2 regions of the Priestia sp. GS2 genome follow, and region 2 is predicted to be linked to the other one. Evidence: predicted binding sites of a transcription regulator. Region 2 holds the regulator's gene; the other holds the start of a gene.
What was found. The regulator LexA, encoded in region 2, represses DNA repair genes until DNA is damaged. The targets are predictions, from matches to a motif close to CGAACATATGTTCG.
Positions count from the first base shown of each region.

Region 1: uvrB (excinuclease ABC subunit UvrB) is a predicted target of LexA. The motif match lies at 2,623-2,636, and genes of this name have one in related genera.

Region 1 covers NZ_JAZGJX010000001.1:3,552,300-3,556,763, forward strand. Annotated here, with positions in the region: gene uvrA (excinuclease ABC subunit UvrA) at 1-578, opposite strand, end outside; gene uvrB (excinuclease ABC subunit UvrB) at 586-2,565, opposite strand; gene V2145_RS18225 (sigma-54 interaction domain-containing protein) at 2,857-4,464, shown strand, end outside.
Region 2 covers NZ_JAZGJX010000001.1:877,970-882,433, reverse strand. Annotated here, with positions in the region: gene V2145_RS04550 (YneB family resolvase-like protein) at 1-389, opposite strand, end outside; gene yneA (cell division suppressor protein YneA) at 465-800, opposite strand; gene lexA (transcriptional repressor LexA) at 945-1,565, shown strand; gene V2145_RS04535 (hypothetical protein) at 1,673-3,118, shown strand; gene V2145_RS04530 (GH25 family lysozyme) at 3,140-4,096, opposite strand; gene V2145_RS04525 (CPBP family intramembrane glutamic endopeptidase) at 4,240-4,464, shown strand, end outside.

The DNA.
Region 1 (4,464 bases), 2.7 Mb from region 2:
TCAATTTCTTCTGTTACTTCACGCATTTCTCCGTCTACACGTATGCGCACATAGCCTTGCTTTTTAATGTCTTCTAAAGCTTTTACATGTGCACCTTTTCGTCCAGATACAACGGGAGCAAGCACTTGTAATTTTGTACGCTCTTCATACTCTAAAATACGGTCGACCATCTGTTCAATGGTCTGAGACGTGATTTCAATTCCATGGTTTGGACAAGTTGGTCTCCCTACACGCGCAAACAGTAAACGTAAATAATCATAAATCTCTGTAACCGTTCCTACAGTTGAACGAGGGTTACGACTCGTTGTTTTTTGATCAATTGAGATAGCCGGAGACAAACCTTCAATGGAATCCACGTCCGGCTTGTCCATCTGACCAAGGAACTGTCGAGCATATGCGGATAGTGACTCCACGTAACGTCTCTGACCTTCTGCATAAATCGTATCAAAAGCAAGCGATGATTTACCAGAACCTGATAAGCCGGTTAGTACGACCAGCTTATCACGCGGAATTTCAATATCGATATTTTTTAAATTATGAGCGCGCGCGCCTTTTATTACGATTTTCTCCATCGCCATCTTGCTATCACCCTTCTGCTTTTAGTTCTAAAATGAGGTCACGAAGCTCAGCGGCTCGTTCAAAGTTAAGAGCTTTAGCTGCTTCCTTCATCTCTTCTTCCATTTCTTGAATTACTTTATGTTTTTCTTTTCCAGTCATTTTATCGAATGCAGGTGCTTGATCGTAACTTTCAGTATCCTCAGCTACAATTGTTGCTCGGATGGCACCGCGAACTTCTTTTTGAATCGTCTGCGGCGTAATGCCGTGTTTTTCGTTATATTCTTCTTGGATGCTACGACGACGCTTTGTTTCACTAATCGCAATTTCCATTGAGTTAGTAATACGGTCTGCGTACATAATAACATGCCCATTGGCATTACGCGCTGCTCGACCAATCGTTTGGATAAGTGATCGTTCTGATCGTAGAAATCCTTCTTTATCTGCGTCCAATATTGTAACAAGTGACACTTCAGGAATGTCGAGCCCTTCTCTTAGAAGGTTGATTCCAACTAAAACATCAAACTTACCAAGTCGTAAATCTCGAATAATTTCAATTCGCTCAAGCGTTTTAATTTCAGAATGCAAATACTGTACTTTAATGCCTATTTCTTTTAAGTAATTGGTTAAGTCCTCTGACATTTTTTTCGTTAACGTTGTAATGAGAACGCGCTCGTTTTTCGCAATTCGATCTTGAAGTTCACCAATCAAATCATCAATCTGGCCTTCAATTGGTCTCACTTCAATATTCGGATCTAGTAATCCTGTTGGTCGAATAATTTGTTCAATGACATCAGGCGCTTTCTCAAGCTCATAAGGCCCTGGTGTTGCTGAAACATGAACAATTTGATGAATATGATCTTCAAATTCATCGAATTTTAACGGGCGGTTATCAAGCGCGGACGGAAGGCGAAAGCCGTGGTCAACCAGCACTTGTTTACGCGCTTGGTCTCCGTTATACATTCCGCGAATTTGTGGAATAGTCACGTGTGATTCATCTACCACAAGAAGAAAGTCTTCTGGAAAGAAGTCTAGCAGCGTGTATGGTGTTGATCCTGGTGGACGTAGTGTTAAATGGCGAGAGTAATTTTCAATTCCAGAACAAAACCCCATCTCTCTCATCATTTCTAAATCATAATTTGTGCGCTGTTCAAGGCGCTGAGCTTCTAGTAACTTGCCTGCTTCTCGCATCTTTTCAAGCTGTTCTTGAAGCTCTTTCTCGATATTTTTAATGGCTACTTTCATCTTTTCTTCACGAGTTACGAAGTGAGACGCTGGGAAGATAGCAACATGCTCTCTGTCGCCAAGTACTTCTCCAGTTAAAGCATCGACTTCACGAATCCGATCGATTTCATCACCAAAAAACTCAACGCGAATGCAGCGCTCATCTCTTGACGCTGGAAAAATTTCCACTACATCTCCACGCACGCGAAACGTCCCGCGTTTAAAGTCGATGTCATTTCGTTCATACTGTACGTCAACAAGATCTCGAAGTAGTTGATTTCGCTCTTTTTCCATGCCGACACGAAGCGAGACAACCATTTCTTTATATTCTTCCGGTGAACCTAATCCATAAATACAAGAAACGCTGGCAATAATGATAACGTCTTTTCGCTCAAACAACGAAGACGTTGCAGAGTGCCGCAGCTTATCGATTTCGTCATTAATGCTTGCATCTTTTTCAATAAACGTATCGGTTTGTGGAACATAGGCTTCCGGCTGATAATAGTCGTAATAGCTTACAAAATATTCTACTGCATTATCCGGAAAGAACTCTTTAAACTCGCTATACAACTGACCAGCTAACGTTTTATTATGAGCAATAATTAAGGTAGGCTTATTAACTTCCTTAATTACGTTAGAAATCGTAAAGGTCTTACCTGTTCCTGTTGCACCTAATAACACCTGCTGCTGTTTTCCTTCCTGAATACCTTTGACAATTTTTTCGATTGCCTTAGGCTGATCCCCTTGAGGTTCATATGAGGATACTAGCTTAAATTGATCTGCCACAGAGAGGCCTCCATTCCCTTAGTGTTAAAAATTATAGTACCGTAATCTCCTAAAACACGAACTTATATTCGTATTTTATCACTTCTTTTTATATAATGGAACTCAATAGTATTTGACTGTTCAAATTTTCCTTGTTTCTTCATCTCTCATTTGTATACCCAGTCTGAGCAAATATATAATCCCTTTGCAAATTAGCTATAAAATAGATCAAAAGAAGCGCTTTGCGACCTTTTAAAAAGTATGATACATTTAATGAAAAGTAAGAATATGAAAGGGGTTTAGTACAATCCAATGAGCTCAATTAAAATAAACGACTCCTTTATTTTAACCAGTCCATCTACATCCATGTCCCAGATAAAATCCGAACTTTCTAACTTTGAATATGTTATCGTTTTTGATAAACATTATTACATCTTTCATACAACAGAACAGTTTGCCCTCCAGAGTGCTTCGATGAGCATGCCTATTATTGATTGGATTTATAAAACCAACTGGTCTCCTTCTACTATATCTACTTGGCTTGACCTCAAAACATCAAAGGTTAACTGGGAGCGTCCAGTTCTTATCCAAGCATACGAAACTAATTCTATTCACGGTGTACTTCATCCTTCCGATTGGATTCACTATCTACAAGCTGAAAATGAAGATGTTTTCTCTTATTTTGAAACGCTGGGAGAAACCATTAACGATGCTGTGACGGTTGTTGATGATAAAGGAAAAGTAGTACTGTGGAATACAGCGGCTGAAAATACGTACAAAATCGCTAAACAAGCAATTGTTGGCGAGTTTATTAATACGTACTTCGATGATGAATCCATTGTGCTACATAAAATCTTAAACGAAGGTCGACCAATCCGAGGCGCATACCATAAGCCAAATAAAGAAACGCATGTGTTAGTAAATGCTTCACCTATTGTAAAAGGTCATAAAGTGATTGGTGCAGTGGCAACCGAGCATGATATTACCAATATTATTCGACTGCACGAAGAAGTCGAACAAGACCCATTGGTAGGTGATAAGAGCTTATTTTCTTCTATTATTGGGGAGAACTCTTCCCTTGAAGAAGAGATAGAAATGGCTAAAAAGGTCTCGTCTACAAATATTCCTATTTTATTAACCGGAGAGGTAGGGTCTGGAAAAGAACTACTTGCTCAGGCTATTCATTACGATAGTACAAGACGAAACGAACCCTTTATTACGCTAAACTGCGCAACTATTCCTCCTGGCCTCATCGATATGGAGCTTTTCGGATATCAGCAAGGCGTATTCTCACAGCCTACAACCGATAAAAGGCCTGGAAAATTAGAGCTAGCAGCTAACGGAACCTTATTTATTCAAGATGTTCATAAGATGCCTTTAGATGTTCAAATTAAACTGTGTGACTATCTCGAAAACGCTGCTTATTACATGACGGGAAGTAATGAGCAAGTTCAAGTTAATACAAGGATTATGGCTTCAACATCTATCCTATTAGAGAGCTTAATCGAGCAAGGAGAATTTTATGAGGGCCTTTATTATCAGCTAACGGTCATCAATATTCATATTCCACCTTTAAAAGAGCGTCAGAATGAAATTCCAACGCTCATTACACAATTTATTGAAGAATTTAGCATAAAGTACGAAAAGGCAAAACCGATTCTTGATGAAGATATTGTGGAAACGCTTTGTCATCAAGAGTGGCCCGGTAATGTACGAGAACTTCGAAATACTATAGAACGACTAATCTTACTTAACGATTTGCCAACCATCACGGCACAACACTTACCAGCTGAATTAAAACGTCAAATCAATCTTCATGAGCCTTTGAATGAAGCATCCTCTGAAAAGCAGCTTATTCAAGATACGCTAAAAAGAACCTATGGCAATAAGAGCGCCGCAGCTGATTTATTGGGAATTTCA
Region 2 (4,464 bases):
TTCCTTTGATGTTCCTCTACCAAGCTAATGATGTTTAACAACATGGAATCAGCTTCTGATAGCTGTAGCTGTCCCTGATGACTAATCGTATAAATTGCTACTTTTTCCTTATTTAATGCATGTAATAAAGCAATCCTTGCATTCCCTCGTCCTAGTCGTGTCTCATCCTGAATGAGCAAGGTCGAAACACCTTCTGATTTTACCAATTCTAACACTTCTAATATTCCTTCTCGGTCAACTTCATAACCGCTTGCTTTTTCAGAGATAACTTCACCAACTGTAAAATTATGCACCTTAGCAAGCTGCATTAACTCTTCTTCCTGCCTCTTTAACGATGTTTCTTGCGCTTCTTTATCTGTACTTACTCGACAATAGATAACTGCTTTCATCTATCTAGCTCCCTTTCTTTATTTCAAAATAATAAAACCCCTACCATCATTTAGCAGGGGACTCGTAGTTCTAGTTCATTTATCAAAAGCAATCTGATGATCACTTGCTAACTCAGATTTTAGTACCGGAATATATAGCTGATCTCCCGGAGAAAGCGACTGTGTAGATGGAACAGTTAGCTCATTCATATTTTGGACCCATTCTACAAATTCGTTTGGTGATAAATTATGATGCTTACTATATTCTTGGGATAATTCCCAAATAGTATCACCCTTTGCAATGGTAACAGTTGTGTATTTTTCTAACTCCACTCTATCTGCTCCTAATAATAACGTCAAGACATATGTAAGTGCGGCGATAACCACAAAAAAGGTAGTGTAATGCTTAATAGATTCAATTAATGGTCTCATCTCAAATCCCCCTCAGAATGTATGTTCTCATTTTATTGCGAACACCCGTTTCTGTCAATGGGTTTTTTCGAACTTATGTTTGTATATTATATATAGCCATGATATAATTTATAGCAAAGAATAGCTAAAGATGAGGTGAAATATATGAAGCTATCAAAACGGCAACAAGAAATACTAGATTTCATTAAGCATGAAGTGAAATTAAAAGGATATCCGCCATCTGTTCGTGAAATTGGTGAAGCAGTTGGTTTAGCATCTAGTTCAACAGTTCACGGGCACTTAGCTCGTTTAGAAAGCAAAGGGCTAATTCGTAGAGATCCAACAAAACCAAGAGCAATTGAGATTCTTCAAGCAGAGGCTGATGTGACCATTCCACACAGCGCAGTGATAAATGTTCCTGTTATTGGTAAAGTTACGGCGGGTTTTCCAATTACTGCAATTGAAAATGTAGAAGAGTACTTTCCATTACCTGACAAGTATGCCTCTCCTGATGAGCAAGTATTTATGCTAGAAATCATGGGAGAAAGTATGATTGAAGCTGGTATCTTAGATGGAGATATGGTAATTGTTCGCCAACAACAAACAGCTAATAACGGCGATATTGTTGTAGCAATGACCGAAGACAACGAAGCAACTGTAAAACGTTTCTTTAAAGAAGATAATTTTGTTCGCTTACAGCCAGAAAACTCTACAATGGCACCTATTATCTTACGCCATGTAACTATTTTAGGAAAAGTCATTGGAGTATACCGTTCTATTCATTAAAACAAACCAGCTGGAAAATCAGCTGGTTTCTTTATGTTTTTTTTTGGTCAAATATAGGTATATTACTTAAAGAGCCACAATGAAAAACGTAAGGGAGGGATTTTTTAGTGAATAAGCCGCAAGCAATGAACTCTCCTTTTCAAGATATTACACCTAATCGTGCAATGAATATGTTCTTGTTTCCTTTTTCTTTTAATCGAAAAGAGAAAAAAGATTTAATTTCCGCTCTTAATAAACATGAGTTTGACTTTTTTTCTCTAGAAAATAAAGATTTAGAAAAGAAATTTTATAGCGAGGACTACTTTGTTTCTCATGCTAGTCTTGATCAATATTTTCTTCCTTATATTGAATGTATTCTTTTTCCTCAATCAACGAAAGAAACTGGACTTATTCGATTTTCAAAAAAAATGAATCAAGAGATTACATTTGAAACAAAGGCGTCAACCATTTTAAACGAAGTGTTGTCTATTGATATTTTTTTATGCCCATTTGAAATCGGTGTAATGACGATTCGTACCGAAGTAAAGGGAAACCATTATTCGTACGATGACGTCATTGAATTTATGAATCAGTTTCGCGTATTGGAGCCTAAACTGGCTGAAGAGCATGGAGCAACCATTACATACGAAAATAAAACCTATGATAAAGTACAAGATTATATTTTTTCAAATTTAACCCCGTTTCTAAAACCTTATATTGAGCAAGAAACACAGCACAGCAAACACTTTGGAAGTTTGCCTTATTTTATTGATGAACGCATGTACGTACTAAGTTATGTGACCGTCAACAATGAACAGCCTATTAGCAGTGGAACATTATTTCGAACTGGACAACTGAACAGCTATGATACTGGCGGTAAACCATTTATTTCAGCTAGAAACCAACAATATATTGACGAATACAATGATCAACACGTATACAAGCGATGGATGCCCGAAACATACTATGTTGTAACAGATCACGTTTTTTCTTGTATTTCACATTCAGCTGATGAAGAGACGGATCAAATGTTAATGAATCATCTATTTGGTCAGCACTACTATAATTTATTTTTACATTTCTTTTATAAGATTGTACTATTGAAACTATCTTATCAATATTCGCAACTTACATTTGAAAAAGACCAAAATGACATTGAACGACTCATTCGCTCCATCACGCTCTTTTCGGGTAAATACTTGTTTTTAGAAATCAGTTCCCGAACGGAAGGGCAAGAATTTTCTAGACTTTTCAAAAAGACGTTTCACATTGATTCACTCTATCAAGAGGTGAAAGAAACACTTGGGACTTTATATCAAAATCAAGAAAAAATTGCAGGGAAGCGGCATAATTATCTACTATTAATTTTAACAATCTATACTGTCTTATCTGGTATCTATGGAATGAACTTAGTTATCGAAAGCTGGAATAAAAACCTAAATTGGAGTGCGATAAAAGATTATTCAATGTTTGAATACATCGCATTTATCGTTGCCTTATCAGGAATTACAATTAGCATTAGCCTAGGTATAAACGCCCTATATAAGCTAATTAAAGACCGCCTTCAACAATGACGAGCATAGGTTCTATGCTCGTCATTGTTCTTTCATCACTTTCTCTAATTTTACTCGAACATTCGGTCCGTAAATTCCATCTACTTCCTTTGGCAAATAGACCTTTTGAAAACGAGCAACCGCATCAGCCGTATTTGCTCCATAAATTCCATCTATGCCATGATTAGGAGCCGATTTATTAGGATAAAAGTAAACTGATGCCAGAGCTTTTTGAAGCGTGTATACTTCTTCTCCCCTTGCTCCCTTCTTTAATATGCTCTTGGGGAGAGAAGATTTAGGTCTTTTCACAAATTGACTTTTTATTTGTTGAAAAGAGGTTGCCACTGTGCTTAGTATGCCTGGCTTGGCCTCAGTGATATCTTGAAAAAACGCAATGTTCATTTCATTTAAGTCGACATGTGTAGAAATTCCTTCAACTTTTCCCTGATCTGTATATTGAAACATGGCCCATTCTGACCAACCAAGTAGATTTCCCGGGCAATCAAATCCTTCTGCGCGATTGCTGCTACTATAACGAGCAATCCAAAGAGGATAATGAGAAAGTTCCTTTGAGAAGTATGTTTTAGCAAAGTGGTAGCCGCTATATAACAACGGCTGTACACCTGTATTTTTCTCCATTTCCTTTAGCCATGCTTGTCCAAACCTAGAGACAAACTCAGGACTTTTCCCTTTATTGACTTCTAAATCTAGGCATGGGGGAAAATCAAACTCCATTGACTGAAGCTGCTGTAAAAAAAAGGCCACTTCCTGTTTAGGGTCGTTGGTACAGTGCGCATAGTGATAAAAGCCAACAGGTAAACCAGCTCTCTTAGCTCCATCGTAATTCTCATATACCCTTGGATCTGTAAACGTTTTCCCTTCTGTTAACTTAATATATGCCCCCTGCACGCCGGATCTAGCTACTCGGTTCCAATCAATTTTTCCTTGATGATGTGACACATCAATAATCAATGGATTATGCACACTACGATTTTGCATATCATCACGCTCCTATGCTTTTGTACTACCCTAGCAGAAAAAAGTATTGATGCAAAGCAATAACCTCAATCAAAATTAAAAAGGATATTGTTCATGCACAGCTAATATACATAAAGGCAGCCCATTACTTAGGAGTTGAAAAAATGAATTGGAATAAGCGTATATGGAGTTGGAAAGAACTAACGCTATTATTAGGCCTTGTGTTTATTGTTGTACCTATTGCAATTGAATATCTTTTCAAAAAAGAGCTAAACGCTATTTTACAAAATGATTTATATGCGGGTACATTAACTGGATTGGTGATGGCCATTCTTTTCACAGTAGGTGTTTACGTAGTAGCTTTACGGCCTAATCATCTTCATTGGACA